DNA from 2 places in the Cryptosporangium sp. NPDC048952 genome. Region 1 is predicted to be linked to the other one. Evidence: riboswitches for the same ligand, from Rfam matches in the RefSeq annotation. Region 1 holds a riboswitch; the other holds the start of a gene.
What was found. Region 1 has a riboswitch for cyclic di-AMP ahead of ACGFY5_RS02720 (transglycosylase family protein). Riboswitches for the same ligand answer to the same signal wherever they lie in the genome.
Positions count from the first base shown of each region.

Region 1 (14,420 bases):
CCTCGTCGTGTCCCGCCAAACCGACACCCTGACCCCGCACGAACGCGAAATCCTCCTCGACGCCATCGAGACCGGCGCCGCGATCCGCATCGACTACGTCAGCGCAACCGGCCGAAACACGTCCCGCGTGATCGAAAAAGCCGAGCTCACCGGCGACGCGGTGATCGCCTGGTGCCACCTGCGAACCGCCGAGCGCATGTTCGTCCTGTCGAGGATCCAGGGCGTCGAGCCCGCCTGAGCCCCACACTATTCACTGAGTAACTAGTTGACGCCGCTATTCACTCAGTGAATAGTAGAGCCGTGTCCACGCCACAGGTCCTGCTCGCGCTCCTGGCAACAGGAGCCCGGCACGGCTACGACCTCAAGCACGCCTACGACGCCCGCTTCCCGAAGGCGCGCCCGCTCGCGTTCGGGCAGGTCTACTCCACCCTGGAGCGCCTGACCCGCGACGGCCTCGCCAGCGAAGCGGGCGTCGAACGCGTCGACGGCCCCGACCGCACCGTCTTCGCGATCACCGACGCCGGCCGCGAGTCGCTACGCAACTGGCTCGACGTCGTCGAGCCCCCTGCCCCGCACGTCACGAACGCGCTCTTCATGAAAGTCGTCGCTGCGCTCCTGGTCGACGAGGCGCCCGGCGCAGAGGGCGGCCTCGCTGTCACCTACCTGCGCGCACAGCGTCGGGCACACCTCGCGCGGATGCGCGACTTCACGGCGGTGAAAACCGCCGACGGCACCTCGGTCGGCGAGGTACTCGCCGCCGACTACGCGCTGGCCCATCTCGACGCGGACCTGCGCTGGATCGATCTGACCCTGTCTCGGATGACGGCGCTGCGCCAGGAGGTACTCGCATGACCACGAACGTCCTCACCGGCACCGATCTCGAGCTGGCCTACGGCAAGACGCCGGCGTTGCGAGGTGCCTCCTGTGCCGTGCGGGCGGGTGAGATCGTCGCGATCACCGGCCCGTCCGGGTCCGGGAAGTCGTCGCTCCTGCTCTGCCTGGCCGGCGTCCTGGTTCCGGACGCCGGCAGTGTGATCTACAACGGCAGCGGCACCTACGACGGTCGGCGCATCGACCAGCTCTCGGAGGGCGACCGCTCCCGGCTGCGCCGCACCGAGCTGGGCGTCCTGTTCCAGTTCGGACAGCTGGTGCCCGAACTCCCGATCGCGGAGAACGTCGCACTCCCGCTGTTGCTCTCCGGCGCCCGCCGGAAGGCGGCGCTGGCAACGGCGACGGAGTGGCTCGACCGATTTGGCGTCGCCGACCTGGCGGCCCGGTACCCCGGCGAGGTCTCTGGCGGTCAGCGGCAGCGGGCCGCGGTGGCCCGCGCCCTGGTCACCAACCCCCGGGTGCTCTTCGCCGACGAACCGACCGGTGCGCTCGACTCGCTCGCCGGCGAACAGCTGCTCACCCAGCTGACGCGGGTGGCCAGGGAAAACGGCACCGCGGTGCTGATCGTCACGCACGAGGCCCAGGTGGCGGCGTACGCCCAGCGCGAGATCGCGCTCTGGGACGGCGCCGTCGTCGACGACGGCCTGACCGACGACGACGTTCCGCAGCCCGTCGCCACGTTCGACGACCCAGACACCAGGGAGGGCTGACCCGTGCGACTTCCCGTGTTGCTCCGCCTTGCCGTCACCGGCAGCCGGCTCGACGGTTTCCGCATCGCGCTGACCACGTTCGGCGCGGTGTTGGCGACGCTCCTGCTCCTGTCCGCGGCCAGCGTCCTCGCGATCGAGGGCGACGCCGACTACACCAACGGCCTGCTCGCTCAACCCGGCCTGCGCCCCGGTGTCGTCGCGGCGCTGATGCTGCTCGGCATCCCGGTGCTGTTCTTCGTCGGGCAGTGCGTCCGGGTGGGTGCCCCGGCCCGGGACCGGCGGCTCGCCGAGTACCGGATGGCCGGTGCGACGCCCGGTCAGGCCATCAAGCTGGCCGCCACCGAGACCGGCGTGTCCGCCGCGGTCGGCATGGTGATCGGTCTCGCGGTGTTCCTGATCGGTCGCGTCGTGCTCGACCGGGCCGATCCGCCGCGTCCACTGCCGACCGACGTGCTCCCGGCCTGGTGGGCGTTTCTCCTGGTGGTCGTCGCGGTTCCGCTGGGCGGCGCGCTGGTGGCCGCGTTGGCGCTGCGTCGCAGCACGCTCAGCGCGTTCGGCGTCGTGCGGAACCGGCCGGCCCGGGCGCCGAAGATCGCGCCCGCGGTGATGTTCTTCGGTGGCGCCGTCGCGCTGGTGATCCTGGTCTCGACGTCCCGCTACCTCGACGGTGGCGCGGCGTGGTGGGCCGCGATGCTCGCGTTCCTGCTGCTCGTCGTGACGCTGCTCGGGCTGGTGCTGGGTGGTGCGGCGCTCTCCGCGATGATCGGCGGCCGGGTCGCGGCCCGGGCCAAGAGCCCTGCGCTGCTGCTCGCCGGGCGTCGGCTGGTGGCCGATCCGTGGGCGGCGAGCCGTACGCTGCCCACCGTGCTCGCAGCGGTCGTGATTGGCGCGGGTGCGATCTCGATGCGTGCGGCGGGGGCCGCGGACCAGGCCGCGCAGAGCAGGCTGTACGGCTCCGACGCGGGCCCGGTGGACCCGTTCTACGACCGGGCTTTCGCGCTCGCTCAGCTCGCGGTCTGGGTAGCCGTCGTGGTGGCGGCAGGTGGGCTGCTGGTCGCCACTGCAGAACAGATCCTGGAGCGACGTCGGACGCTGGCTGCGCTCAGCGCCCAGGGCACACCGACCGGGGTGCTGGCCAGGGCGCTGCTCTGGCAGACCGCGTTGCCGCTGGTGCCGGGGGTGGTGCTGGCGACAGCTGTCGGGGCGGTCGTGGTGCGGGCCCTGTACGCGTCGAGTTCGTACACGCAGGACGTCGACGGGCGCCAGGTCACCGTCCACCTGGAGAACCTGACGCCCTGGGCCGGGCTGGTCGTGCTCACGCTCGGCACGGTGCTCGTGACGATGGCGGTCTGTGCTCTCGGTCTGCTCCTGCTGCGGCGCGCGACAGCTGTCGACGAGCTCCGCGCCACCTAGAAGGACCTGCCCATCTAGAAGGACCGCAGGGCCTGGCTCAAGGCGACCGCTTCGGGGGTGGTCGGCGCGGTGCGGCGGAAGAACGTCGTGAGCGCACCGACCGGGTCGTCGGTGGAGGCCGTGGCGGCGAGCGCCTGCTCGCCGCCCGGCTTCAGCCAGGGGGCGAAGATCGGTGGGCCGCCGTCCGGGCCCGGGAGACTGGTGCCCGCGAGCACCAGCGCCGCCTCGTCGGGTGGGATCACCCACTCGGTGTCGGTGGCTTCGGCCAGGTCGCGGCCGTGGATCAGGATCTCGGCGAGGATCACGGAGCTGACCGGCGTCACCGTGGCGCGGGTGCCGCCGTGGAAGCGGAAGCTCATCTCCGAGGGGAACGCGCGGAGCACCGCGAAGCCGGCCGGACCGTCCTGGTCGAGCAGCTCGGCGAGCACCGTCAGGTCGCGCTCCGGCGTCTCCGCCAGGACCGTCGCGTTGAGCGCGGCTGTCTCCGCCGGCGACGCACTCCGCCGCCGGTCGCCCAGCGCGCGCCGATACACGGTCAGTACATGAGCCACCAACTCGCCCACCGTCCACTCCGGCGTAGCCGCCACCCGCCGGCCCGCCAACCCGGGGTCCAGTTCCCGCACCAGCGCGACGAGCCGCGCGTGCGCACGAGGCAGCGCGCTCTCGATCTCCTGACGGAGATCGACAGCACGCGCGCCCCGCGCGGCGGGGCCATCTGCCGCGCCGCGCGCGGCGGGGCCATCTGCCGCGCCGCGCGCGGCGGGGCCATCTGCCGCGCCCCGCGCGGCGGGGCCATCTGCCGCGCCCCGCGCGGCGGGGATCTCTTCGCTGCCGACGGCGGCGGAATTGTCAGTGGGCATGTCGGCCTCCCGATGCTCCAGGGTTGAGTAGGGGCAGCGTCTACTCAACTCTGGAGTAGTGTCAAGCTCCGATGCCTACCGAACCCACCACCAGCTCCTACGCGCTGCTCGGCCTGCTCGCGATCCACCCCTGGACCGCGTACGACCTCACCCGCCAGGCAAAACGCAGCATGCGGCTGTTCTGGCCGCGCAGCGAGGCTCACATCTACGGCGAGGTGAAACGCCTGGTCGGCTGGGGCTACGCCACTGCTTCCACCGAGCGCACCGGCAACCGTGAACGCACCGCGTACGCGATCACCCCCGCGGGCCGCGACGCCCTCCGCACCTGGCTCGCGACCCCTCCCGCCGGGCCACAGCTGGAGATCGAGGGCCTGCTCCGCCTCCTCCTCGCCGACCAGGGGGACAAGTCCGATGCGCTCCGAGCCGTGCGCACCACCCGCGACGCGGTCACCACCAGCTACGGCATCGGCATCGAGCAGATGCGCGCCTATGTGGAGGGCGACGGCCCGTTTCCGGACCGTGTGCACCTGGTCGCCCTCCTCGCCCGCTTCTACGCCGACTTCGCCGAGGCGATGCTCGACTGGTGCGACGTCGCGGAGGCCGAGATCGACGCCTGGCCGGACGTCCGCGGCGTCGGACTGACCGAACCCACCCGCCACGCGCTCGAGGAGGCGATCGCCCGGTACGACCGCCGTGCGCACCGTGCGCGTCAGATGACGTAAATTCTCGCTCGTCGCAAGGACACGAACTCTGGTTGTGCACTCCATCCAGCGTTGGTCAGTCAGGTGGCCAGCGAGACCTCATCCGGCCGGATGAGGAAGCGCCGGACCCCTGCCGTCCGGACGGGGTTCACCGGTACGGTCGGCCGGAGGCCGGTGGGGGATCGAGAGGCGCTAGTGACGGCGGTGTTTCCTGTGGCGGCGGCGATCGGCCGGGTCGAGGCGTTGCGTAGTCGGGTATCCCGTTTTTCCGACTACCTATCTGCCGTTCGTGCGCTCTCTGCTCGCCCGGCGAGAACCCTCGAGGCTGCCGAGTCGGCCGTCTGGCATTCGGCGTTACCCGCCGGCAAGCCCGGCTGCTGGATGGCCGGCTCCCCGACGTCGGCAGAAGAACAAGAGCAACCCCGCGCCGACGAGTGCTGGCTGGAACTGCGCCGGCCGCCGCGGCCGCGGCCGCCGGACCTCCCGGCCGTCGTGCGGTCGCTCCTGGACGGGCCGGTCGACGACCCCCGCCGGGAACCAGTGCTGCGCGAGGGCTGGCGCGAGATCGCCGTCCAACGCGACGCGGACCTCGATCTGGACGCCGTGGAACCGGCCGTCGACGAGTGGCTGCAGCGACTCTGGCGCCCCTGGGCGGACACCGCAGCCGAGGCCGATGCCGTCCGCAGCGCCTACTCCCGGCTGATGGAGCTGCGTCAGGCCGCCGTCCGGCTGGAGGCCTCGCACGAGCTCGTCTGGGGCTTCGGCGTGTTCACCGGCGTCATTGGTGACGTGTCGATCGAGGATCCGCTGCTGGCGGCGCCGATCGGCATCGAGGTCGACGCGGAGAGCGGCGCGCTGACCGTCGTACCCACCGGCGAGCTGCGGTTGCAGACCGACGCGTTCGAGGCGCTGCCCGACGCGCCCGGCGCCCGCCTGCACGACCTGGCCGGGCCCGGGGGAGCGGTGACGCTCGACCCGTGGGAGCAGTCCGGCCGCACCGAGTTCTATCGGTCGGCGCTGCGTCGGCTGGGGTTACCGCCGCGGGTGGTCCGCGAGGGCGCCGAGGTCGAGGAACCGCACGTCCGCGACACCGGCGCGATCCTGCTGCGCCCGCGCCGCACCGCGCTCTCCGGCTTCCTCGCCGACTTCGGCGCCGCACTCGCCGCCGGACACGTCCCGTCGGGATCGCTGGCGGCGCTGCTGGCGGACGACCCGTCGACGCTCGACCTGCCCGACGACCCGTCGGAGCAGTGGCAGCCGATCGGCGAACGCCTGCTGTTCCCGCTGCCGGCCAACCTCGAGCAGGAGACCATCGCGCGGCGACTGGCCCGCCAGCGGATGGTCGCCGTTCAGGGGCCGCCCGGAACCGGCAAGACCCACACGATCGCGAACCTGATCTGCCACCTGGTGGCCCACGGGCGGCGCGTGCTGGTCGTGTCGCACCGCGACGAGCCGCTCGCCGAGGTGCGCGACAAGCTGCCCCCGGCGCTGCGCCCGCTGGCGATCAGCGTGATGGGTTCCAGCGCGAAGCAACTCGGTCAGCTGGAGATCGCGGTGCGCCAGCTGCAGGCCGAGGCCGGTGCGCTCGACCAGGACGTGGCGGCCGAAGCCGTCGACGAGCTGTGGGCCGCGCTCGACACAGCCGAACAGGACCTCTCCGCGAAATACCACGCGCTGCGCGCGGTCGCCGACCGTGAGGGCGGCACGTTCCTGCTCGACGGTGTCGAGGCGACAGCGGTCGAGGTCGCGGAGTGGCTGTGGGCCAACGAGTCGCGGCTGGCTTTCGTACCGGACACGATCGACCCGAACACGCCGTTCCCGCTCACCGACGCCGAGCTCGCCGAACTCACCGAGCTCACCAACACCTACCGCCCCGAAGACCTGGTCGACGCCCAGCGTCGCCTGCCGGAGCGCGAGTCGCTGCCGGACGGCAACCGGCTGGCCCGCGCCGACGAGCACGCGGAGTCCCTGCGTCAGCGCGTCAATGCGCTCGCGTCGCGGGGCGTCGACCTCGCCGCCGTGCGCAACGTCGGCCGCCCGCCGGTCGCCGCGCTGGCCGACGAGATCTGGCGCATCGCGCACCGCGCCCGCAGCTACCAGCCCTGGCAGTTACGGCTGGCCGGTCGGCTGGCCGTCTCGCCGGCGTGGCGCGAGACCTGCCAGGCCGAGGTCGCCGGGTGTTCGGAGATGCTCACCGAAACCGCCCGCTGGCGCAGCGTCCTCGCCGGCCGGGCCGTGCAGATCCCCGACGAGTTCTGGGCCGATCCCCGCCAGCTGCGGGCCGACCTCGACATGCTGCGGATCCGCCTGGTGGAAGCGCGCGGCGTCAGCCGGCTGATCCACCGGCGGTTGGCCCAGGTCAGGGACGACATCCGGGTCGACGGTGCACCGCTGCGCACCGTGGACGACGTGGACGCCGCACTGGCGACCGTGCGCCTGGACTGGGCCCGGCGGCGGCTCACCGAACGCTGGAACCACTTCGTCGCCGAGCTGGACGGCCCGCAGGCGCCGGACGATCCCAGCACGGTCGAGGTGATCAGCGGCTACCTGCGCGAGGTCGGCGACGTCGTCGACATCGGACTGCGGTACTGGCCGACGCTGCGCGACCGGCTGGCCGTGTTCCTGCGTGCCGGTACCCCGGGTGAGGCCGACTGGGCCGACCCCAACGCGCTGGCCGGCGTGGCCGGGCGGGCCGCCGAACTCGTCGCCGTGTTCGAGAGTGACGAAGCCGAGCGGGAGGGCATCCAGGTCCGCGCCGTCCTCGACGAGGCGCTGCTCGACGCGAACGCGTCCCCGCTCTGGCGGGAGCTCGACCGGTCCTGGGCCGTCGGCGACTACGCGGCCTGGGAAGCAGCGCTGGCCGATGCCGATCGGCTGCGTGCCGCCGGCCCGGCGATGCAGCGCTGGCAGGAACTGCACGCCGGCCTTTCGACGATTGCGCCGCTCTGGGCCAGCCGCATCGCGCTGGAGGGCGACCTGCCCGACCCGACGGTCAGCCAGCAGGCCTGGAACTGGCGGCGCGCCGACACCTGGCTGCGCATCGTCATCGGCGTCGAGGACACCGGTGCGCTCGGACGGCAGGCCGACGCGCTGCGCGACCAGGCCCGTGAACTGGTCGGCGAGCTCGCGACCCGGTCGGCCTGGCTGGCCGCCGCCCGCCGGATGGACGACCGGGCCCGCGACGCACTGGCCGGATGGGCGTCGGCGCTGCGCAAGGTCGGTAAGGGCTCCGGACGCCGGGCCGCGGGCTGGACCGCGCTGGCCCAGCAGCACATGCGTGAGGCAGTGTCCGCGGTGCCGGTGTGGGTGATGTCGGTCGAGCGTGCGCTGCAGCAGTTCACCGGTGGTACGACGCCGTTCGACGTCGTGATCGTCGACGAGGCGAGCCAGTGCGGACTGCTCTCGATGCCCGTGTTGTCGCTGGGTACGCGCGCTGTCGTCGTCGGTGACGATCGGCAGATCGGGCCGTACGCGATCGGCCTGGCCCACGACGACGTCGCCCGGCTCGGCCAGGAGCACCTCGGGGACCTACCGTCCTGGCCGTTGTTCGACGTCACGACGAGTCTCTACGACCACGCGGTGCGGCGGTCGCCCGAGCCGCTGATGCTCACCGAGCACTTCCGGTGCGTGCCGGAGATCATCTCGTTCTCCAGCGACCAGTGGTACGACGGCACGGTGCAGCCGCTGCGTGCCGACCGCGGACGGCTCGATCCGGTGCGGGTGGTGCGGGTTCCCGGTGCGCGGGAGCGGCGGGACCGGTACGGCGAGGTCAACCTCGCCGAGGCCGACGCGCTGGTGGCGACGATTTCACGGCTGGCCGCCGACCCCGATTACGCCGGCTTGACGTTCGGCGTCGTCAGTCTGCTGGCGAGCAGTGGGCAGGCGCAGTACATCAACGAGCAGTTGGTGCGGCACCTGGGTGAGCAGGAGATGGCCCGGCGTTCGTTGAAGGTCGGGGACTCCTACACGTTCCAGGGCGCCGAGCGGGACGTGATGTTCATCAGCCTCGTGGTGTCCGACCGCGACGATCATCGGGCTGCGTTCACGGGCGCGGACCATCACCGGCGGGTGAACGTGGCCGCGTCGCGGGCCAAGGATCAGATGTGGGTGTTCCACTCGGTTGGTCCGGAGAACCTGCATCCGGACGACGCTCGGGGCGCGTTGTTGCGGTACTGCGCGGCGCCGCGGTTGGGGTTGGCCGCGCTGGCGGCGGAGCCGGTGCCCGACGAGACGCTGTACGCGGCGTGCGAGTCGGAGCTCGAGCGGTCGGTGTTGCGGGAGCTCCTGAACATCGGGGTGCGGCCCGCGGTGCAGTATCCGATCGGGCGGCACCGGGTCGACTTCGTGATCCCGACTGCCGACGGTCGGCGGCTCGCGATCGAGTGCGACCACGGGCGGTACCGCGGTGCCGCGCGGTGGGCGGAGGAGATGCGTCGCCAGGCCGTGTTGGAGCGGGTCGGCGGGTGCGTGTTCTGGCGGGTGCGCGGGACGTTGTTCGCGCGGGATCCCGATGCCGCGTTGGCCGGCTTGTGGCCGTTGATGGACGAGCTCGGGTTGTTGCCCGAGGAGTACCGGGAGTATTTGTTGCCTCCGGTCGCGGAGGCGCCCGAGTTCTCGGTTGATCTCGTCGCGGACGCCGAGGACGAGGTCTCGGAGTGGGTCGAGGACTCCGCGTGGGACGAGTCCGGGGAGTGGGTGGAGGAGGTTCCGGAGGAGCCGGTTGCCGCTGCTCCGGCCGGGTTGACCGATCTCACCGTGGTGTTGCCGTTCGTGCGGTTGCCGGAGGACGAGGAGGCCTCGGACGAGGCCGAGGAGCGGTGGGGTGGGGATGCTCCGACCGTGATCCGGTTGGAGGACCTGACCGACGCCGCGTCCGAACCGCCCGCGAACCCGTGGGTCGGCGACGCCCCAACGATTCCGACGGTCGAGTCCCTCCCCGAAGACCACCCCGCCCGCCATCTCCCAGGCCTCCAACCCCGCCCCGTCCCGGTCTCCCCGGCACCGCCCGAGCCGGTCTCCCCGGCGCCCGAGCCGGTCTCCCCGGCGCCGACCTACTCCGCGCCCGAGCCGGTGTCGCCGGCGGCGCCGGTGGCGCCTGTTGCGCCGGTCACGGCGCAGCTCGTTCCGCACCCCGCTCAGCGGGTGCGCCAGATGGCCCAGCAGGCCCAGTCCGCGTCCCAGCCGACGCCCGCCGAGCCCCAGCCAGCGCCCTACGACCTGCGCCCCGAGCCCCAGGCGGAGCCCCAGTCCGCGCCGTACGACCTGAACCCCGAGGGGCCGCAGCCCGCGCCGTACGACTTGAACCCCGAGGAGTCCCAGCCCGCGCCGTACGACTTGAACCCCGAGGAGTCCCAGCCCGCGCCGTACGACGTGCATTCCGAGCCCCGGGCGGAGCCACAGCCCGCGCCGTATGACGTGCATTCCGAGCCGCAGGCGGACCTACAGCCCGCGCCGTACGACCTGCGGCCGGAGCCGCAGGAGCGGGCTGCGGCCAACGCGGCGCGGCCGGAGCAGTACGACGTGCGGCCCGATGCGGCGCAGGCGCAGCAGGTGTCCCCGGCGCCGGAGATGGCTGCGCCGCAGCATGGGCTGCCCGCGGTGGCGCCCACCTCCCCGGGCGGCTCCCCGGTCAGCTGGTGGAACCAGGCCCCGGGCACCCCGACCCACGACCCCCGCTCCACGGAAGCAACTCGCCCCCTCCCGGTGGTGGAACCACAACCCACCAACTACCAGGAGGTAGGCGCCATCCGCGTGGACGAAGCACGCGCCGCCCTCCAGGCCTACCGCTCGGGAGTAGACACCCCGGTGCAGTCCGGCGGCAAGATCGTCGGCTGGGCGTGCTTTTACCCCGACGACTCGATCGAAGCCCTCCGCAACCGCGCCAACGTCGAGGTCATGCGCCAGGAAGAGGCCCTCACCGAAACCGCCGGCTGGCTCACCAACCCCGAAGCCACCGCGATCGTCGCGGCCGCCGAACAACGCCGCGACGTCCCCGTCGTCGACCCGAAGTACGGCGAGGTGGGCCTCGTCCGCTTCACCCCGGACGCCCTCACGCTCCTGAGGCGCTAACCCCCCAACAGCACGAGCAACCGATGCAACGCCGGCAGCGCGGCGGCGAGCGCATCGACGTCGGCCTGATCGAGCTGATCAGCCGCGGAGATCGCGATCCGCCGCCGCCGGTCGGTGTAACCGTCGATCAGATCGGCAGCATCCGCCGTCAGCGTGAGCCGCACCGCACGCCGGTTCCCCGGATCGGGAGACCTGTCCAGGTACCCACCCGCCGTGAGATCCCCGACCAGCGTGCTGACCGTGTTCGGAGCCGTCCCCAACGCCGCAGCGACCGCCTTGACCCCGATCCCGGGCTGCGCGTGCACCACGCGTAAGACTTCCATCTGGGCGGCGGGAAGCGGTTCGTCCGGCTGGTCACTCCGGGCCGCTCGGCGCAACGTCCGATGTAGCCGACCGAGCAGCGCACTCAACTCGTCGGCGACCGCTCCAGGGGTGGCCGCCATGGCACTCCTTTGTGGTCACGTGGCCTGCGAGAAGGGAATGATCGCGGGACTTCGGGCAAACCCGCAGTCGTCCGTTCAGACCGGATCCCCCGCCGACCGGATCCCCCGCGGGAGACGCCGGAAGCGCCAGGGAGTCCCGGTCCGTGACGGACCGGGACTCCCTGTGCAGGGCGAATCGCTCTATCCGATGAGGATCCTCTCCCCGGGGTGGATGACGTCCGGGTCGGCGCCGATCGCTTCGCGGTTCTTCTCGTAGATCGCCAACCAGTTGACCTTGTAGGTCGTGGCGATCGTCGCCAGGCTGTCGCCCGGCCGTACGAGGTAGCTCAGGACGCGTGGTGCGGCGACCGCTGGACGCTGGTCACGGGTGAACTGGCGCTGTGGAACGAAGTCGAGCACTTCCACCGGGCGGACGGCCACGGCGTGGGCCGTGCCCTTCTTCGGTACCGCCAGTGCGGTGTAGCGGTGCTGCTTCGACGTCCGGTGCGACCGGTTCTCGGTCGGCCGGCTCTGCCAGGACTTCTTACCGGACCAGCGGTAGCTCTTGGACCGCTCGGACCGGTAGCCGGTGTGCTCGCCAGAGGCCTTCTTGGTGTAGCTCTGACGCTTGTAACTGCGGCTGGCCTGCTGGGACCAACCCCGGCTCTTCGAGTAGCCCTTCCGACCGCAGGTCGGCCAGGCGCCGATCCCTTGGCCGCGGAGGACCTTTCTCGCCACGGTGATCTGCTGCGACCGACTGGCCTGGTGGGCGCTACCGGCATACTGCCGCCCTCCGTAGGCCCGCCATGTCGACGGGCTGAACTGCAGTCCGCCGTGGTAGCCGTTCCCGGTGCTGATGTTCCATCGACCACCGGACTCGCACTGCGCAATCGCATCCCAGTTCACGTCCGCGTGGGCCGGTGAGGCACCGATTACCAGCGGTGTGATTCCCGCGAGTCCGGTGACCACGGCGAGTGCCAGGCCCCGTCCGAGCGGGCTCAGGCGCCGAGGCGCCCTGTGCCGTCCACCCGCACGAGGCGAGCTTTCGGCGCTGAGCTGGGTGGGATGGGAAGACTCCTTAGACATATCCGACCCTCTCCACGCCTACGAGGTGAGCTGTCGGGTTCGGGCTGAGATGGCCCGGCCACGCGTGAGTGGCTTCACCCCAAGACGTCAACTTCGACGCCAGACGTCGAACTGCGACGCCGGAAAGTGGTTCCCCCGCTCCTGCCCGAGGTTCAGAGTCCTCGTCGCCCGGGGCAGGATTCGGCGTAGCCGGGCGCGAGGTCCGCGGTGAACGGACGAAAACGACAGAACCATAAAATCGGACGAATGCCAAGTTACCGTGCCGTGATAGGCGAAAGATTTCGTATCTGGCCATTAAGGTCGTGGCAGTCGTATTAGGTTCAGTCCGAATCGGTCGTGTAACTCTTCGAGGTCGGTTCACTTCTCCCAGTGAGGATCCCTTAATACCTCACTAAGTGACGCGTGTGGCTCTGGGCGTGAGTTGTTTGCGCCGGTCAAGATAGGCGCCATGACCGACGCTCCACGTGCCGGCCTGCTCTCCAAGGCCGGTCTCCGCGCCGGCCCGTACCTCGCTCGGCATCGCCGTGAACGTGCGAACGGCCGAGCACGCACCGCAACAGTCGGCGCCGCTGCGCTCGGCTCGATCGTGGTGATCGGTGGTACCAGCCTGGTCGCCGCAAACGCCACGTCCGATCCCGACCATTCCTGCACGGCCGCGTACACCGTGTTGCGCTCGTGGTCGACGGGCTTCTCCGCCGAAGTCGCAGTGCAGAACACCGGCGAGGACGCGGTCAAGAACTGGAACGTCAACTGGTCTTTCAAGAGCGGCCAAGCCGTCGTGAAGGGCTGGGAGGGCGGCGACTGGAAGCAGGAAGACGGTCTGGTGACCGTCGGCGCCAACGAGGACAGCGTCCGCTTGGAGCCGGGCAAGACGTTGACGCTGCGGTTCAGCGGCTGGCATCCGCAGGGCGAGGCGCCCGAGGCGTCGGACTTCGCGCTGAACGGCGTCGAGTGTGGCGTCGACGAGCAGGACGACGACAAGAAGGAACGGCCGACGGAGAGCGCTTCGCCGGAGGAGTCGTCGATCGCGCTGCCCCCGGGCTTACCGGGACGGCCGGTCCCGTCGCCCTCGAAGAAGCCGCCGACGTCCGGACCGCTCGGATCGCTGTTCGTGGACACCGAAGGCCAGGCGGTCGAGTGGGTCCAGGAGAACTCCGGCGACCCGCGCGCCGCGGTGATCCGCGACCGCATCGCCGAGCAGCCGCAGGCGCACTGGCTCGCCGCGAACAACCCCGGCGAGGTGGGCAGCGACGTCCGCAGCTACGCCAGGAAGGCGCACTCGCGGGGCAAGGTGCCGGTGCTGGTGGCCTACAACATGACCAACCGTGACTGCGGCGGTGCGAGCGCCGGTGGCGCCGACAGCGCCGACGGCTACCGCACCTGGATCAGCAACTTCGCGAGCGGGCTGGGGTCCGGTTCGTCGATCATCGTGCTGGAGCCCGACGCGCTCGGTCACCTGACCACCTGCCTCTCGTCGGATCAACAGCAGGAGCGGCTCGACCTGCTCCGCTACGCGGCCAAGACGATCAAGCAGGCCAGCCCGAAGGCCCGCGTCTACTACGACGTCGGGCACTCCGCGTGGATCGCCGCCGGCGAGGCCGCGGACCGGGCCCGGCGCGCCGGTGCCGCCGACTACGGCGACGGCGTCGCGCTCAACACGTCGAACTACAACACCAACAGCCAGGAAGTCGCGTACGGCAAGCGGGTGTTGTCGGCGCTCGGCCGCGGACAGATGGTCATCGACACGTCGCGTAACGGCGCCGGACCGGCCGGTGGCGAGTGGTGCGACCCGGCGGGCCGCAAGCTCGGCAAGTACCCGACGACGGCCACCGGGGACGCCAAGGTCGCCGCGTTCCTCTGGGTGAAGCGTCCCGGCGAGTCGGACGGGTGCAGCGGGCAGGCGGGGCAGTTCATCCCGGACACGGCCTACGACCTCAGCTCCTGACCAGCGCGGTACCGTGTAAGCGGTGCTTCCCACGATGTATTTCCTCGGCCACTCCACCGTGCTGGTGGAGACAGAGGGCGTCCGTGTGCTCACCGACCCCGTGCTGCTGCCCCGGGTGGCGAACGTGCTGCGCCGGGCCGCCGCGCCGCTCGATCCGGCGCTCCACGCCGACGTCGACGCGGTCTGTATCTCGCACCTGCACGCCGACCACCTCGATCTGGCCTCGCTGCGGCGTCTCGGTCACGACACGCTGCTGATCGTGCCCGAGGGCGCCGGTGAGCTGCTCCAGCGCAAGGGCTTCCGCGACGTCGTCGAGCTCGCGC
Region 1 is NZ_JBICTY010000001.1:581,920-596,339, forward strand. Features, by position in the region: gene ACGFY5_RS02680 (helicase-associated domain-containing protein) at 1-238, shown strand, start outside; gene ACGFY5_RS02685 (PadR family transcriptional regulator) at 301-852, shown strand; gene ACGFY5_RS02690 (ABC transporter ATP-binding protein) at 849-1,601, shown strand; gene ACGFY5_RS02695 (FtsX-like permease family protein) at 1,605-3,014, shown strand; gene ACGFY5_RS02700 (maleylpyruvate isomerase N-terminal domain-containing protein) at 3,029-3,874, opposite strand; gene ACGFY5_RS02705 (PadR family transcriptional regulator) at 3,946-4,596, shown strand; gene ACGFY5_RS02710 (AAA domain-containing protein) at 4,789-10,644, shown strand; gene ACGFY5_RS02715 (MarR family winged helix-turn-helix transcriptional regulator) at 10,641-11,087, opposite strand; gene ACGFY5_RS02720 (transglycosylase family protein) at 11,268-12,152, opposite strand; cyclic di-AMP (ydaO/yuaA leader) riboswitch at 12,154-12,320, opposite strand; gene ACGFY5_RS02725 (glycoside hydrolase family 6 protein) at 12,601-14,097, shown strand; gene ACGFY5_RS02730 (MBL fold metallo-hydrolase) at 14,120-14,420, shown strand, end outside.

Region 2 (14,420 bases), on a different contig from region 1:
TCGTCGATCGGCTTGCGGTCGAGCGTCTTGATGCCGGCCTTCTCGGCCAGCTTGGCGACGTTCTTCGCGCCGACCTCGAGCGTGAGGGCCCAGTAGACCGTGTTGAGCGACTTGACCGTCGCGCTGGTCAGCGAGCACTGCTTGCCGCAGCTGTTGTCGTTGCCCGAGTTCGTCAGCGGTTCGGCACGGTCCTCGAACTTCTGCCCGGACGTGCCGTCCCACAGCGAGTCGATGCTGTACCCGTCCTCGACGCCCTTGGCCAGCACGTAGGGCTTGAACGACGAACCGGCCGGGTGCGGCGCCGCCGCCGAGGCGAGGTCCAGGTTGCCGTAGCCGCGGTCACCGCCGTAGTAGGCGCGGACCGCACCGGACTTCGGGTCGATCGAGACCGTGGCCGTGGCCATGTCCTTGTCCTGGCCGTCGAGCGCTTCCTGCGACGCCTTCGCCGCGGCGGCCTGCGCCGGCTTGCTGATCGTCGTGAAGACGGTCAGGCCACCGGTGTTGATGTCTTCCTCGTTGAAGCCGATCTGCTTGAGCTCGGATTCGATCTTCTGGCCGAGGATTCCCGTCGAACCGTCCCGCCACTGACCGGCGCGCTTCGGCTTTTCCAGGTACTTCGGATACGTCATCGCCGACCGTGCGGCCTGGTCGATGTAGCCCTTGGCGACCATCTGGTCGAGGACGTAACCCCACCGACCCTTGGCGCTCTCGAGCTTGTTGGCCGGGTCGAAGTTCGTCGGGTCCTTGATCACCGCGGCGATGACAGCGCCCTCTTCGACGGTGAGCTTGTCGACGTCCTTGCCGAAGTACGCCTGCGACGCCTGCTGGATGCCCGACGCACCACGGCCGAAGTAGATCGTGTTCAGGTAGCCCTTGAGGATGTCCTCCTTGGGCACGCTGTCGGAGAGCTTCCTGGCGAGGATGATCTCCTTGACCTTGCGGGTGTAGCTCCGCTCCTTGGTCATGTTGAACACGTTGCGGATGTACTGCTGGGTGATCGTGGAGCCACCACCGGCGCCGTCGTCACCCTTGACCAGACCCCAGACCGCGCGCGCGGTACCGCGGAACGAGACACCCTTGTTGGTGTCGAAATCCGGGTCCTCGACGGACGTGACGGCCTGCTGGACGTGCTTCGGCACCTTGTTCAGCGGCACCTCGACGCGGTTCTCCGCGGAGAACGTCGCGAACGTGGAGTTGTCGCTGTACTTGATCTGCGTCGTGCCGCTCACCTTCGGGATCGGCGGCAGGTCGGTGCTCGCGTAGGCAACGCCTCCACCGACCATGCCGAGGAGCATGCAGACGGCGGTACCGATACCGACGCCGATCAAGATCTTCTTGCGGCGCCCCGGTTTTCTGACCTTTGGGTCGTTCGGCGGCATGCCACCGAACTCTGGGAGCAATTGGTCATCTTCGAGCGCTGCCGCGCGGCTACGAGGTCCGACACCTGCCGGGCGATCGCCGACGGCGGTGCTGCCGTACGTCGTGCCGGACGCACCCGACCCGTAGGTGGTGCCGCCGGATCCGTACGTCGTGCCGCCGCTCGAACCATAGGTGGTACCGCTGCGACCGGCAGCGGGCGATCCGTACGTGGTGCCGGACGAACTGCCGGACGACGAATTTCCGGACGCCGCACTCGAGCCGTACGTCGTACCGCCGGAAGCGGAGCTCGAGCCGTACGTGGTGCCGCCGGACGAACCGCCGTAGACGGTGCCACCGCCGACTTTGGCTGCTCCGGTGGATGCCGAGCCGCCGTAGACAGTGCCGCTCGAGCGCTCGCGCGCTCCGGGGTTACTGTCACCACCCTCGGGAGTCTGGCCGTAACTCATGCGTCCACCATGCCCCGGAAGCACCAAGCGATCAAAACAGCCGCACGCTCGTGTGACATGCCGCTCACAGAGCAATCACCATTTCCCACGCCTTGCCGTAAACGGGCTTTCGCTGACCGAGTCTCCCCTATGGCATGGGCACCACGGGCCAACCCGGTCACATCCTTAACCAGCTTTAATCCAAACGACAGACTGCAGCCGGCTGATCACTGGTCAGTAGACCGCGCCCCGGCAACCGACCGGAAACCGGGACCGCAATTCGAGCCGTACGGGTGATCAGTCCGCCGCGCTGCGTCGCTCTTCGGCGTCATCGCCGAGGCCGTCACGCCCCAATGTGTACTTCTCCACCAAGTGGTTCCAGCCGCAGCCGCGGCACACCTCGACCACGTAGACGTCGAACGCCCGGTAGTCCATCGCGAGCAGCGCCAGCTCCGCGCGCGGACGCGCCTGCCCCGCCGACGTGCGCAACTCGTCGCCGTAGATGTAGTTGACCTGCCACACGGGCTCGCGCCGGCAGATGGGACAGGGCGTCTCCGTGGCGTCGCCGAAGAACTTCGACGCCCTGATCAGGTACGGAGACGCGTCGCAGACGTCCATCGTGCCCACCCGGCCCGCGCGGACGTCACGTATCAGCGCACGGCGCTTCAACGTGTAGTCGACGACCTGTCTCTGGGTCCGCACAGGCGAAAGCGTACGCCGTGACCGAACGAGCACAGCCTGTCGACGAGAGCACAGATAGGGAATTCCCCCGTGTCCCGGTGCGTCGAGGCATCGATTGGATGTATCGTCTCGATACATCGGTGCGAGCCAACGCCTGGTGGACGAAAGGAGGCCCGGCGGTGCTCGAGTTCGCGGTCTTGGGGCTCCTGCACGAGAGCCCGATGCACGGGTACGAGCTGCGCAAGCGGCTGACGACCCTGCTCGGGGCGTTTCGTGCGGCGATCTCCTACGGGTCGCTCTATCCGACCCTCCGGCGGCTCCAAGCGGGGGGATGGATCACCGAGGTCGAACCTGACCCCGACGACGTGGTCACCGCTCCGCCGCTCACCGGCCGGCGGGGAAGAGTCGTCTACAAACTCACCGCCGAGGGCAAAGAGCGGTTCGCCGCTCTGCTCGCCGGCTCCGGCCCCGAGACCTACGACGACGAGGGCTTCGGCGTCCACTTCGCGTTCTTCAGCCGCACGGATGCGGCTACCCGGCTCCGGATCCTCGAGGGACGCCGGCGGCGGGTGGAGGAACGTCGGGACGGCTTGTCCCAAATGCTCGCCAGGGCAGGCGAGCGCTTGGACGCCTACACGCTGGAGCTGCAGCGCCATGGCTTGGAATCAGCTGACCGCGAGGTCCGCTGGATCAACGAACTGATCGCCAAAGAGCAGGCCGGTCGCTCGCCACGCGCCGGCTTGGAACGCCCTGCGGCGAGTCCTAACGAGGAGCTGTGAGCACTCCAGCTCCGAAAAACATTGCACCGTGAGTTGAAACACAGAGAGGGAGGCCCCTATGGGCTCCGTACGTGTCGCCATCGTCGGCGTCGGCAACTGTGCCGCGTCGCTCGTCCAGGGCGTTCACTACTACCGTGACGCTGACCCCACGACGCGGGTGCCCGGGCTCATGCACGTCCAGTTCGGCGACTACCACGTCCGCGACGTCGAGTTCGTGGCCGCGTTCGACGTGGACGCCAAGAAGGTCGGACGTGACCTCTCGGAGGCCATCGTGGCCAGCGAGAACAACACGATCAAGATCACGGACGTGCCGCCGACCGGCATCACCGTGCAGCGTGGGCACACCTACGACGGCCTCGGCGAGTACTACCAGGAGATGGTCACCGAGTCCGACGACGAGCCGGTCGACGTCGTCCAGGCGCTGAAGGACGCGAAGGTCGACGTCCTGGTCTCGTACCTGCCGGTGGGCTCCGAGGACGCCGACCGCTTCTACGCCCAGGCCGCGATCGACGCCAAGGTCGCGTTCGTCAACGCGCTGCCGGTGTTCATCGCCTCCGACCCGGAGTGGGCGCAGAAGTTCACCGACGCTGGCGTGCCGATCGTCGGCGACGACATCAAGTCGCAGGTCGGCGCCACCATCACCCACCGCGTGATGGCGAAGCTGTTCGAGGACCGCGGCGTCGAGCTGCTGCGCACGTACCAGCTCAACTTCGGCGGCAACATGGACTTCATGAACATGCTGGAGCGCAAGCGCCTCCAGTCGAAGAAGATCTCCAAGACCCAGTCGGTCACCTCGCAGATCCCGCACGAGATGGAGAAGGCCGACGTTCACATCGGCCCGTCCGACTACGTGCCGTGGCTCGACGACCGCAAGTGGGCCTACGTCCGCCTCGAGGGCAAGGCCTTCGGTGACGTTCCGCTGAACCTGGAGTACAAGCTCGAGGTCTGGGACTCCCCGAACTCGGCCGGCGTCATCATCGACGCCGTCCGCGCGGCGAAGATCGCCAAGGACCGCGGCATCGGTGGCCCGATCAACTCGGTGTCGTCGTACCTGATGAAGTCGCCGCCGGAGCAGTACTCCGACGACGAGGCGCACGCCGCCGTCGAAGCGTTCATCAAGGGCGACCTGTAGTTGTCGATCGAGCCCGCGCGCCGAAGGGCGCGCGGGCTCGATCCGTTCTGACGTGGAGCCGTCAGCGTTGTTCTGGGCGGGCCGTGTTCAGAGACATCAGTACCTGGTCGTATCGGAACATCCCGAACGCGACGAAACCCCGGCGCCGGCCGTACTCGGTGAAGCCGAGCCGCTCGTAGAGCCGGATCGCCCCGGTGTTGTCACCACGGACGTCGAGGGTCAGCGTCTCGATCCCGGCCCGGCGGGCGGACTCCGTCAGCAGGCTGGTCAACCCCCGCCCGATCCCGGCACCGCGGGCTCCCGGCGCGACGAACACCTTCTCGATGTCGGCGTTCACCCGCAGCGTCGGCCGCGCGTAACGGCGCCAGTAGCCGAAGCCGAGCACGGAGCCACCTGCTCCGCCGGCCAGCACGCCGATCGCGTCCCCCACCCGTACGGCGTCGACGACGTCGGTGAGCCATTCGTCGAACTCGAAGCGGCTCGGCACGGCGGGCCACCCGATCGCGCCGCCCGCGGCCACCACCCCGACGACGACGCTATACAGGTTCGCCGCCGTCCGCTCCGGCAGCGAGCCCGTGACCTGCGCGTAGGTCGCGCTCAGTCCGGCAGGTAACCGCTGCGGCTTCGCCATAGTTCCACGTGGAACGGAGCATCCGCCTGGTGCCGAACCGGCCACCACCGGTCGAGCACCCGCTCGGTGAGCGGGCCGAGTTCGCCCTCGCCGAGCGACCGGGGATCCATCCACCTCACCTCGACGATCCCGTCGTCCAGCTGCGGCACCGGCTCCACGTCCGGGTTCACGAGCGTGCCCAGGTAGAAGGCACCGAGGACGACAGTGCCCGTGTGCAGCCGGTAGGAAGCATAGGTACTGATCAGCCGATCCACCGCCACCTCGACGCCGGCTTCTTCGCGGGCCTCGCGCACGGCCGCGGCCTCGAGCGTCTCGCCTGCCTCCTGACCGCCGCCGGGGACTTCCCAGCGGACCCCGGTCCGACGCTCCTGCCTGATCATCAGTAGTCGGTCGGAACGGAGAACAAGGACCGCGGCACCAGCTGTGGTGCGGGTCGGGGCAATGGGTGACACACCGGCCACTAAGCCTCCTTGGAGCAGTGCCGTTCATGGTAGTTCCACGAGAGACGCCCGTACCCTGGGCGCCGTGAATGGCGCGTGGCGCGAACTCGCAGGGTTGCTGCGACGGCAGGACTTCCGACGGTTGTTCGGCGTCCGGCTCGCCGGACAGTTCGGCGACGGCGTGTTCCAGGCGGCTCTGGCCGGCTCGGTGCTCTTCAATCCCGACCGGCAGACCGACCCCGTCGCGATCGCGCTCGGCTTCGCGGTGCTGCTACTCCCCTACTCCGCGCTGGGCCCGTTCACCGGCATCCTGCTCGACCGGTACCCCCGGCGGAACGTGCTGCTGTGGGCCAACGTGGTCCGCGCCGGCGTCCTGGTCGGCGTCGCGGGTGTGCTGTGGGCTGGCGGCCGCACCTGGCCGTTCCTGCTGCTGGCGCTCCTCGCGGTGGCGGTCAACCGGTTCATTCTGGGCGGGCTGTCGGCGGGCCTCCCCCACGTCGCCCACGACCGTGAACTGGTCACCGCGAACGCGCTCACGCCCACCGCCGGCACGGTCGTGCTGACGATCGGTGTCGGCGTCGCGGTGCTCCTGCGCCGCCTGGTCGACTCCGGTGACATCGGCTACGCGGTGATCGTCCTGGTGGCCGCCGCCACCTATCTACTCTCCGGCGTGCTCGCCGGCCGGTTCCCCCACCGCGCGCTGGGACCGGACCGCGACGACCCGACCGCGCGGCTGGACACGATCGGGTCGGTCGTCGCCGGGATGGTCGCCGGGGCACGGCACCTCGGCGAGCGCCGGGCCGCCGGGTACGGCCTGCTCACCGTCGGCCTGGGTCGAGTGGCGTTCGGCATCACGACGATGGCGCTGCTCCTGCTCTACCGGAACACGCTCGAGAGCACCGGCCCGTTTCTCGACGGCGACACCGGCCTCGGACAGGTCGTGCTCGCGACCGGCTTCGGCGCGTTCCTGGCCGCGGTGGTGACGCCCGGTGCGGTCCGGCGCGTCTCGCGGCGTACCTGGATGGTCGCGCTGCTCGTCGTCGCCGCGGTGGCTTGGCCGGTCATTGTGGCGGTGCCGCGGACGCCCGCCGTCGTAGCGATCGCTGTCGTCACCGGGCTGGCCGGCCAGGGCATCAAGATCCTCGTCGACGCCGGCGTGCAGTCCGAGGTCGAAGACGAGTTCCGCGGCCGGGTCTTCGCGCTCTACGACATGCTCTTCAACGTCTGCGTCGTCAGTGGGCTGTTGATCGGCGCGTTCGGGCTGCCGGACTCCGGCCGGTCGTGGCCGGTGTTCCTCGGCGTGGCCGTCGGGCACCTGCTGCTGGCCATGTGGGTGGCCCGCTGGACCACCCGCTATGGCTGGTTCCGGGTCTCCGTGGAAACGCCGTTCTCGGCGGCCCAGCGGAAGAGCTCGGCCTCGGCGTCCTCGCGGGAGAGCTGACCCCGGTCGAGGCGCACCTCCTTGAGGTGCTTCCACGCCTTGCCGACGAGCGGACCCGGTGCAATGTCGAGCAGCTCCATGATCGCGTTGCCGTCCAGGTCGGGACGGATCCGCGCCAGGTCCTCCTCGGCCGCCAACCGCTCGATGCGCTCCTCGAGCGTGTCGTAGGAGCGGGCCAGCGCCGCGGCCCGCCGCTTGTTCCTGGTGGTGCAGTCGGACCGGACCAGGCGGTGCAGCCGCGGCAGCAGGTCACCGGCGTCGGTGACGTACCGGCGCACGGCCGAGTCGGTCCACTCGCCCCGCCCGTACCCGTGGAACCGCAGGTGCAGGAAGACCAGCGTCGCGACCTGCTCGGTGACGTCCTTCGCGAAGCGCAGCGCCTTCATCCGGCGACGCGTCATCTTCGCCCCGACCACCTCGTGGTGGTGGAAGCTGACCCCGCCCTCCGACTGGATCTCCCGGGTGGCCGGCTTGCCGATGTCGTGCAGGAGCGCGGCCATCCGCAGCACGAAGTCCGGCCCGTCCGGCTCCAGGTCGATCGCCTGCTGCAGCACGGTGAGCGTGTGCTCGTAGACGTCCTTGTGCTGGGCGTGCTCGTCGATCTCCATGCGCATGTTCGGCAGCTCGGGCAGCACGTGCGCGGCCAGGCCGGTGTCGACCAGCAGCCGCAGGCCCGTGACCGGGTCCGCTCCGAGGATCAGCTTGGTCAGCTCGTCCCGCACCCGCTCCGCGGTGATGCGGGTGATCTGGTCCGCCATCGCGGTCATCGCCGTCACTACCTCAGGAGCAACTGCGAACTTCAATTGCGACGCGAAGCGAGCCGCACGCAGCATGCGCAGCGGATCGTCGGCGAACGAGTCCTCGGGAGCGCCAGGGGTACGGATGAGCCCGGCGGCCAGGTCGTCGAGACCACCGTGCAGGTCGACGAACCGGTGGTCCGGCAGGCCGACGGCCATCGCGTTGACCGAGAAGTCACGCCGCACCAGGTCGTCGGCGAGCGACTCGCCGTACCGCACGACCGGGTTCCGGCTCTGCCGGTCGTAGGCCTCGGCGCGATAGGTGGTGATCTCCAGCCGGAGACCGTGCCGCGCGGCGCCGACGGTGCCGAACTCGATCCCCGTGGTCCACGTGGCTTCGGCCCAGCCGGCGAGTAGTTCGAGCACCCGGTCGGGGCGGGCGTCGGTGCAGAAGTCGAGGTCGTCCCCGAGCCTGCCGAGCAGAGCGTCCCGGACCGAACCGCCGACGAGGTAGAGCTCGTGGCCCGCCGCCTGGAAGCGACGACCGAGGTCGTCGGCTACCGGGGAGACCCGGAGCAGTTCGGCGACGGCGCTCTTCTGAGCGGCGGTCAGGGAAGTAGGTGCAATAGGAGACACAGTAAGACCAGTATCGGAAGAAGGTTCGGGGGTTCGCGCTGAACCTTATCTATTAGGGGCCGTCGGTGACGCGACGCCAATCTCTTTACGGAGCGCAGACCGCTTTACCACATCTGCGCGGGGCCCGTGCGACGGCGGTGCTGGTCACGAGCCGGTCCCTGGACGGCCTCACGGCGTTTACCCGGCACGAGCGCTATCGTCGCCTCATGGCCCGCCGAAGCTCCCCGCGTCGGCCCGGGGGTCCCGGGCGGCTGCGACGGGTCGAAGAGGTCTCCGCAGGTGGTCTCGTCGTCCAAGGTGACGGCACCCACCTGGAGGGTGCGCTGATCGGAAAGCTCGACCGCCGGGGCCGTCTGCTCTGGTCGCTGCCCAAGGGGCACGTCGAGGCCGGCGAGACGCTCGAGCAGACCGCCGCCCGTGAAGTCGCCGAAGAGACGGGCATCGTCGGAGACGTACTGGCGGCACTCGGTACGGTCGACTACTGGTTCGTGTTCGAGGGCCGTCGCATCCACAAGACCGTGCATCATTTCCTCCTGGATGCGGTGGCCGGAGTGCTCTCCGACGCCGACGTGGAGGTGACCGAGGTGGCATGGGTCCCGCTGCGCGAGATCCCGGAAAGGCTGGCTTACCCGGACGAGCGGAAGCTCATCGCCCGGGTGCCCGACCTGCTCGAGCGACCGGCGTGAGGGAATCGGAGCCGGCCGACCGCGATCCGGGTCGCCAGCGACCGCGAACGGTTGGGACCGGGCCGGAGTCGGCCGACTTCGACCTGCGTCGACCGCGCTCGAACCTCTACGACCCCGACTCGACAGTCGTGCTCCCCACCCAGACGCCCGGCGACGAACCAACGGCGGTCCTCCCGACGATCGCCGAGTCGACGGTCACGCAGCCCGGCGGGCCGCTGCCCGCCGGCGCCACCGAGCCCACGGTGCCACTGACGCCGCCGATCCCGCCGAACTCAACCGGAGCGCCGCAGAGTGTCGCTCGGTCGAGTGGCGTCATGGCGCTGTTCAGCCTGGTGTCGCGCGCCACGGGCTTCCTGCGCACCGCGGTCATCGGGGCCGCGATCGGCGGCGGCCTGGTCGGCAACGCCTACCAGGTCTCGAACACGCTCCCGAACATGCTGTACGAGTTCCTGCTCGGCGGCATCCTGACGAGCGTCGTCGTCCCCCTGCTCGTCACCGCACGCAAACGCGACGCCGACGGCGGCGAAGCGTTCACCCACCGGCTGCTCACCGCGGCCGCGCTGCTGCTGGCCGCCGCAACCGTGGTCGCGCTGGCCGCCGCTCCCCTGCTGACCGCGTTCTTCGCGAACTCGAACTCGACGTCGGCCAGTCGGCAGCTCACGACGACGCTGGCCTATCTCCTCCTGCCGGAGATCTTCTTCTACGGCCTGTCCGCGCTGCTGGGCGCCGTCCTGAACACGCGGAACCAGTTCGCCGCTCCGGCGTGGGCCCCGATCCTCAACAACGTGACGGTGATCGTCACCGCCGCGGTGTTCTTCCTTCTCCCCGGCCCGGCGACGCTCACCCCCCAGACGATCACCGGCGCCCAGGTCGCGGTGCTCGGCATCGGAACGACGCTCGGCATCGTGCTCCAGTCGTTCGCGCTGTGGCCGGCGCTGCGCAAGGTGGGCTTCCGCTGGAAGTGGCGGTTCGACCTGCGTGGTGCGGGGCTGGGGGAGGCCGGACGGCTGGGCGCGTGGATGTTCGTCTACGTCGGCGTCAGCCAGCTCGGCCTGCTGCCGGTGATCAAGATCGCGAACTACGCCGGCGACCGCGGCGGACCCGGCCCGCTGATCCACAACAACGCGTTCCTGATGTTCATGATGGTCCACGGCATCGTCGCGGTGAGCATCCTCACCGCGCTGCTGCCCCGGATGAGCGCGGCCGCGGCCGACCGCAATTTCCCCGAGGTCACCCGCAACCTCTCGCTGGGCACCCGGCTTTCGTCGGTGGTGCTGGTGCCGGCAACGGCCGCATACCTGGTGTTGGGCATCCCGCTCACCGTCACGGTCTTCCAGTGGGGTGAGTTCACTCACGAGCAGGCGATCTCCACCGGCTACGCCACGATGGCGGCCGCGATCGGCCTGGTGCCGTTCGCGATCAGCCAGATGCAGATCTTCGCGTTCTACGCGCTGCGCGACACAAAGACGCCGGCGCTGATCAACCTGCCGGTCGTCGTCGCGAAGATCGTCTTCGACCTCGGCGTCTTCTTCTGGGCGGACAACGACTGGGTCGTCGTCGGCCTGCAGTGCGGCAACACCGTGTCCTACATCGTCGCGGTGCTGGTGTCCGGCCACTTCCTCAAGCGTCGGCTGGGAAGCCTCGACACGGCCGCCTCGGTCCGGACGATCACCCGGCTAGGAATCGCCGCGGCGATCGCTGGATTCGTCGCCTGGGGCGTCGCATACGGCCTCCAGGCGGCGCTGGGCATCGGAAAGCTCGGCGCGCTCGTCTCGCTCGCCGTCGGCGGTCTGGTGCTCATCGGCGTCTACGCCGTGGCGGCGCTCCGGTTGCGCGTCCCCGAGGTGGTCGAGGTCGCGAACACCGTCAAGCGTCGCCTGCCCGGCCGCTGAGTTTCAAACACGCACGGTTATCCACATTCCTCAATGTCTAACGTGACGAAGCCCACGCCGCAGGTACGGTCGTTTCACCGTGAAGAACCGCCACTACGCCAAGTGACGAGTCAACCGATTAGTCGGGTTCACTTTTCCAACCCGCAACACGCTCCACACCTCTATGTCACTGTCCCGCGACGCGCCGCACTTGTCCCGCGCGGTGCGTGAAATCGGTGTGAAGTAGTACTAAATTTGCAAATTGACTGTGACGCACGTCGCAAAGCACTGGCAACTCCCACGAGGCGCAGGTTCAGTTCTTCGCGGCAACTGATGCGGCAGCCAAGCCGCGCACACCGCAGGATTCGCACGCCGAGCCCTGTCCACGAAACCGCGGTGTCCCGACGAGTAGCCAACTGAATGGACAGGAGCGGGGGACCCACACGCACGTGGGGTCGCCGGAAAAAAATTCCGGCGCGATCCCTTGGGGTGAAGACGCGCAGAGCGCGACCGGGCACTACACCTTCCCGCCCGAACCCGACAGCTAACTCCGCAGGCGTGCACGGAAGGACTTTCCTTGCATACGGTGCATTCCCATCGGCGTGCCCTGCCCGCAAAACAGTACGATCGTTCCGCGTTCACTGCACAAAGCGGGATGAGTGCGCGTAAAGCGACGCTACGAACCACCGCGATTGCCGGTGTCGTTGCCGGCGCGCTCGGCGTAGGACTGGTCGGCGTCACTGCCTCTCCGGCAGCAGCCGCCGTGCCGGCCGCCGCGAAACTCTCGGGCGCCACATCCGTCACCAGCGGAGCGAAGACCACGCTCCACGCGATCGCCACGGTGAACGGCGCACCAGCCGCCTACAAGTCCATCTCGCTGCAGTACCAGTCCAGCCAGGGCTGGCGGACCGTCAGCACGAAGAAGGCACGCCCGTCCGGTCAGATCGAGTGGACGGTGACGATCGGCGGCAGCTCCAACTGGCGTGCGCTGCTCTTCGTCAACGGGACGCAGAAGACGCTGTCGCCCAACCACCACGTCGTCGCCAAGTCCAACGGGAACGCGGTCGTCCAGGCCGCGGCCCGGCAGGCGGGCAAGCCGTACGTCTTCGGTGCGGCCGGTCCGAACTCCTTCGACTGCTCGGGCCTGACCCGGTACGTCTACAAGCAGTTCGGCAAGTCGCTGCCGCACAGCGCGACCCAGCAGGCGCGCTACGGCAAGTCGGTCGGCAAGGGCGCCAAGAAGCCGGGCGACCTGATCCTGTTCGGTAGCGGCAGCTACTACTCCCACGCCGGGATCTACGCCGGCGGGAACTACATGTGGGACGCCTCGACCGCGGGTCAGCCCGTGGCGAAGCGGAAGATCTGGAGCAACACCTACGTGGTTCGCCGCCTGGTTTGATCCGCAAGCATCAAGTAGGGAAAGCCCGCGCTCCGGCGCGGGCTTTCCTCACTATTTCTCATCCGGCGCTCATCCGTCCCACAAAAACTGCTGTGAACTGCCGCGACACTCACTCGACGAGCGTGGGCCGCGCGGGTGGAGGATGTGCGTCGCCGCGATACTTTGTGACGCGGAACCATTCACTGCCAAGCTTCCGGTGGCGTCCGACGCGCCGGAACAGGCAGGATGGACCTGTCCCCAGTAGCCGCCGCACGGCCTACCCTGAGGGGCGGAGCGGTAGATACTGCGGGAGGGCGGGTTGTGACACAGGTCGGCGCGCCCGTTCAGGGTGAAGTGCTGGCGGGCCGGTACCGGCTCGAAGAGGCGCTGTACGCCGATGCGGCCAGCGGGCACGCGCTCTGGCGGGGTACGGACAATCTGCTCAACCGGACGGTCTCGATCGAGCTCCGGGTCCCGGGTGGGCCCGCCGCCGAGCAGATGATCGCCGAAGCGGTCGCGGCCGGACGCATCGTCCATCCGTCGGTGATCGGCGTCTACGACGCGGTCGACGAGGGGCCACGCGCCTACGTCGTCCGCGAGTGGGTGCACGGACAGACGCTGTACGACACGCTCGCCAACGGGCCTCTGCATCCCGCTCGTGCCGCCGGTCTGGTGCGCAGCACCGCGGACGCACTCGCGGGCATCCACGCCACCGGCCACGCGCACGGCAACCTCACGCCGTCCACCGTCCTGATCGGTAACGACGACGAGGTCACCCTCGTCGATCTGCACCTGGGCGGTCCCGGTCAGCAGCCGGGCGACATCCGCGCGCTGGGTGGCCTGCTCTATGCCGGGCTCACCGGCCAGTGGCCAGACGTCCTGCCGCCGCACCGCACCGGCCTGCCCGACGCAACCCGCGTCGACGGGCGGATGTGCTCCCCGAGGCAGATCAGGGCCGGCATCCCCGGTTACCTCGACGCGCTGACGATGGATCTGCTCGATCCGGCCGTCCCGCCGCCCACCGCCGCCGATCTGGCGAGCGAACTGCGTCGCTACGACGTCGCGGATCCGGCGCTGAGCGCGCTGGCCGTGCTCGCACCCGAACCGGCCACCAGCGGTCCGCGGTGGACGCGACTCGGCGTGCTCGTCGTCGGCGTGCTCGTCGTTCTCGGCGTCATCATCGGTGTCGCCGCGCTGGGCCTGCCCAACTTCGGCGGCGGCGGCGACGCGAGCCCGTCTGGGAAGCCCAGCGCGTCCGCGTCGGCCCAGCAGGGTGGCGGGGGACCGGTGAAGGTGGTCCGGGCGACGTTCATCGACGGCCCCGGCGGCGACTTCGCGGAGGACAAGAACGTCGACAACGCGGTCGACGGTAGCCCCGGCACCGCCTGGAAGACCGATCAGTACAAGAGCCCGAAGCTCGGCCAGTTCAAACCGGGTCTCGGTCTGATCCTCGACCTCGGCGGTGAGAAGAGCGTCTCCAGCGTCACGATCGCGTTCGACCACCCGGGAGCGACGTTCGAGCTGCGCGCCGGCACCGAGCAGCCGTCGTCGCAGCCGAGTGACATCGGTCCGTACAAGGTGATCAGCCCGTCGCAGACGGCCTCGGCCGCGAGCACGACGATCAAGCTCGACAAGGCGGTCAGCACGCCGTTCCTCGTCGTCTGGATCACCGACACCGGCACGAACTCGGACGGGAAGTACCAGGTCGCGATCTCCGAGATCACCGTCAAGGGCTGATGGAGCCGGTTGACGACCGTGCGCTCCTGCGGGCGCACGTCGGCGGTGATCCCGACGCGTTCGCCGAGCTGGTCCGCCGGCACCGCGACCGGCTGTGGGCGGTGTCACTCCGGACGATCGGCAACAGCGAGGACGCCGCCGACGCCCTGCAGGACGCACTGCTGTCGGCGTACCGCTCGGCGGCGTCCTACCGCGGTGACGCGGCCGTCACCACCTGGCTCCACCGCATCGTCGTCAACTCGTGCCTCGACCGGATTCGCCGCCGACAGGCGCGGCCCACGGTGCCGCTGCCGGAGGACGACGGTCGCGCTCCCGCGGCGCCCAGCGACCCGATCGCGGCCCGGGAGACCGCCCTGGACGTCCAGGCGGCGCTGGCCGAGCTCCCGGTGGAGCAACGCGTCGCACTGATTCTGGTCGACATCCAGGGGCATCCCGTCGCGGACGTGGCAGAGATGCTCGACGTCGC
Region 2 is NZ_JBICTY010000008.1:73,978-88,397, reverse strand. Features, by position in the region: gene ACGFY5_RS37235 (transglycosylase domain-containing protein) at 1-1,826, opposite strand, end outside; gene ACGFY5_RS37230 (DUF5318 family protein) at 2,103-2,507, opposite strand; gene ACGFY5_RS37225 (PadR family transcriptional regulator) at 2,666-3,265, shown strand; gene ACGFY5_RS37220 (inositol-3-phosphate synthase) at 3,324-4,397, shown strand; gene ACGFY5_RS37215 (GNAT family N-acetyltransferase) at 4,459-5,028, opposite strand; gene ACGFY5_RS37210 (NUDIX hydrolase) at 4,995-5,480, opposite strand; gene ACGFY5_RS37205 (MFS transporter) at 5,554-6,909, shown strand; gene ACGFY5_RS37200 (CCA tRNA nucleotidyltransferase) at 6,822-8,282, opposite strand; gene ACGFY5_RS37195 (NUDIX hydrolase) at 8,348-8,968, shown strand; gene murJ (murein biosynthesis integral membrane protein MurJ) at 8,965-10,860, shown strand; cyclic di-AMP (ydaO/yuaA leader) riboswitch at 11,222-11,413, shown strand; gene ACGFY5_RS37185 (C40 family peptidase) at 11,495-12,238, shown strand; gene ACGFY5_RS37180 (protein kinase family protein) at 12,539-13,954, shown strand; gene sigM (RNA polymerase sigma factor SigM) at 13,954-14,420, shown strand, end outside.
Region 2: linked by a shared signal. The riboswitch ahead of ACGFY5_RS37185 (C40 family peptidase) and the one ahead of ACGFY5_RS02720 (transglycosylase family protein) in region 1 are both predicted to bind cyclic di-AMP.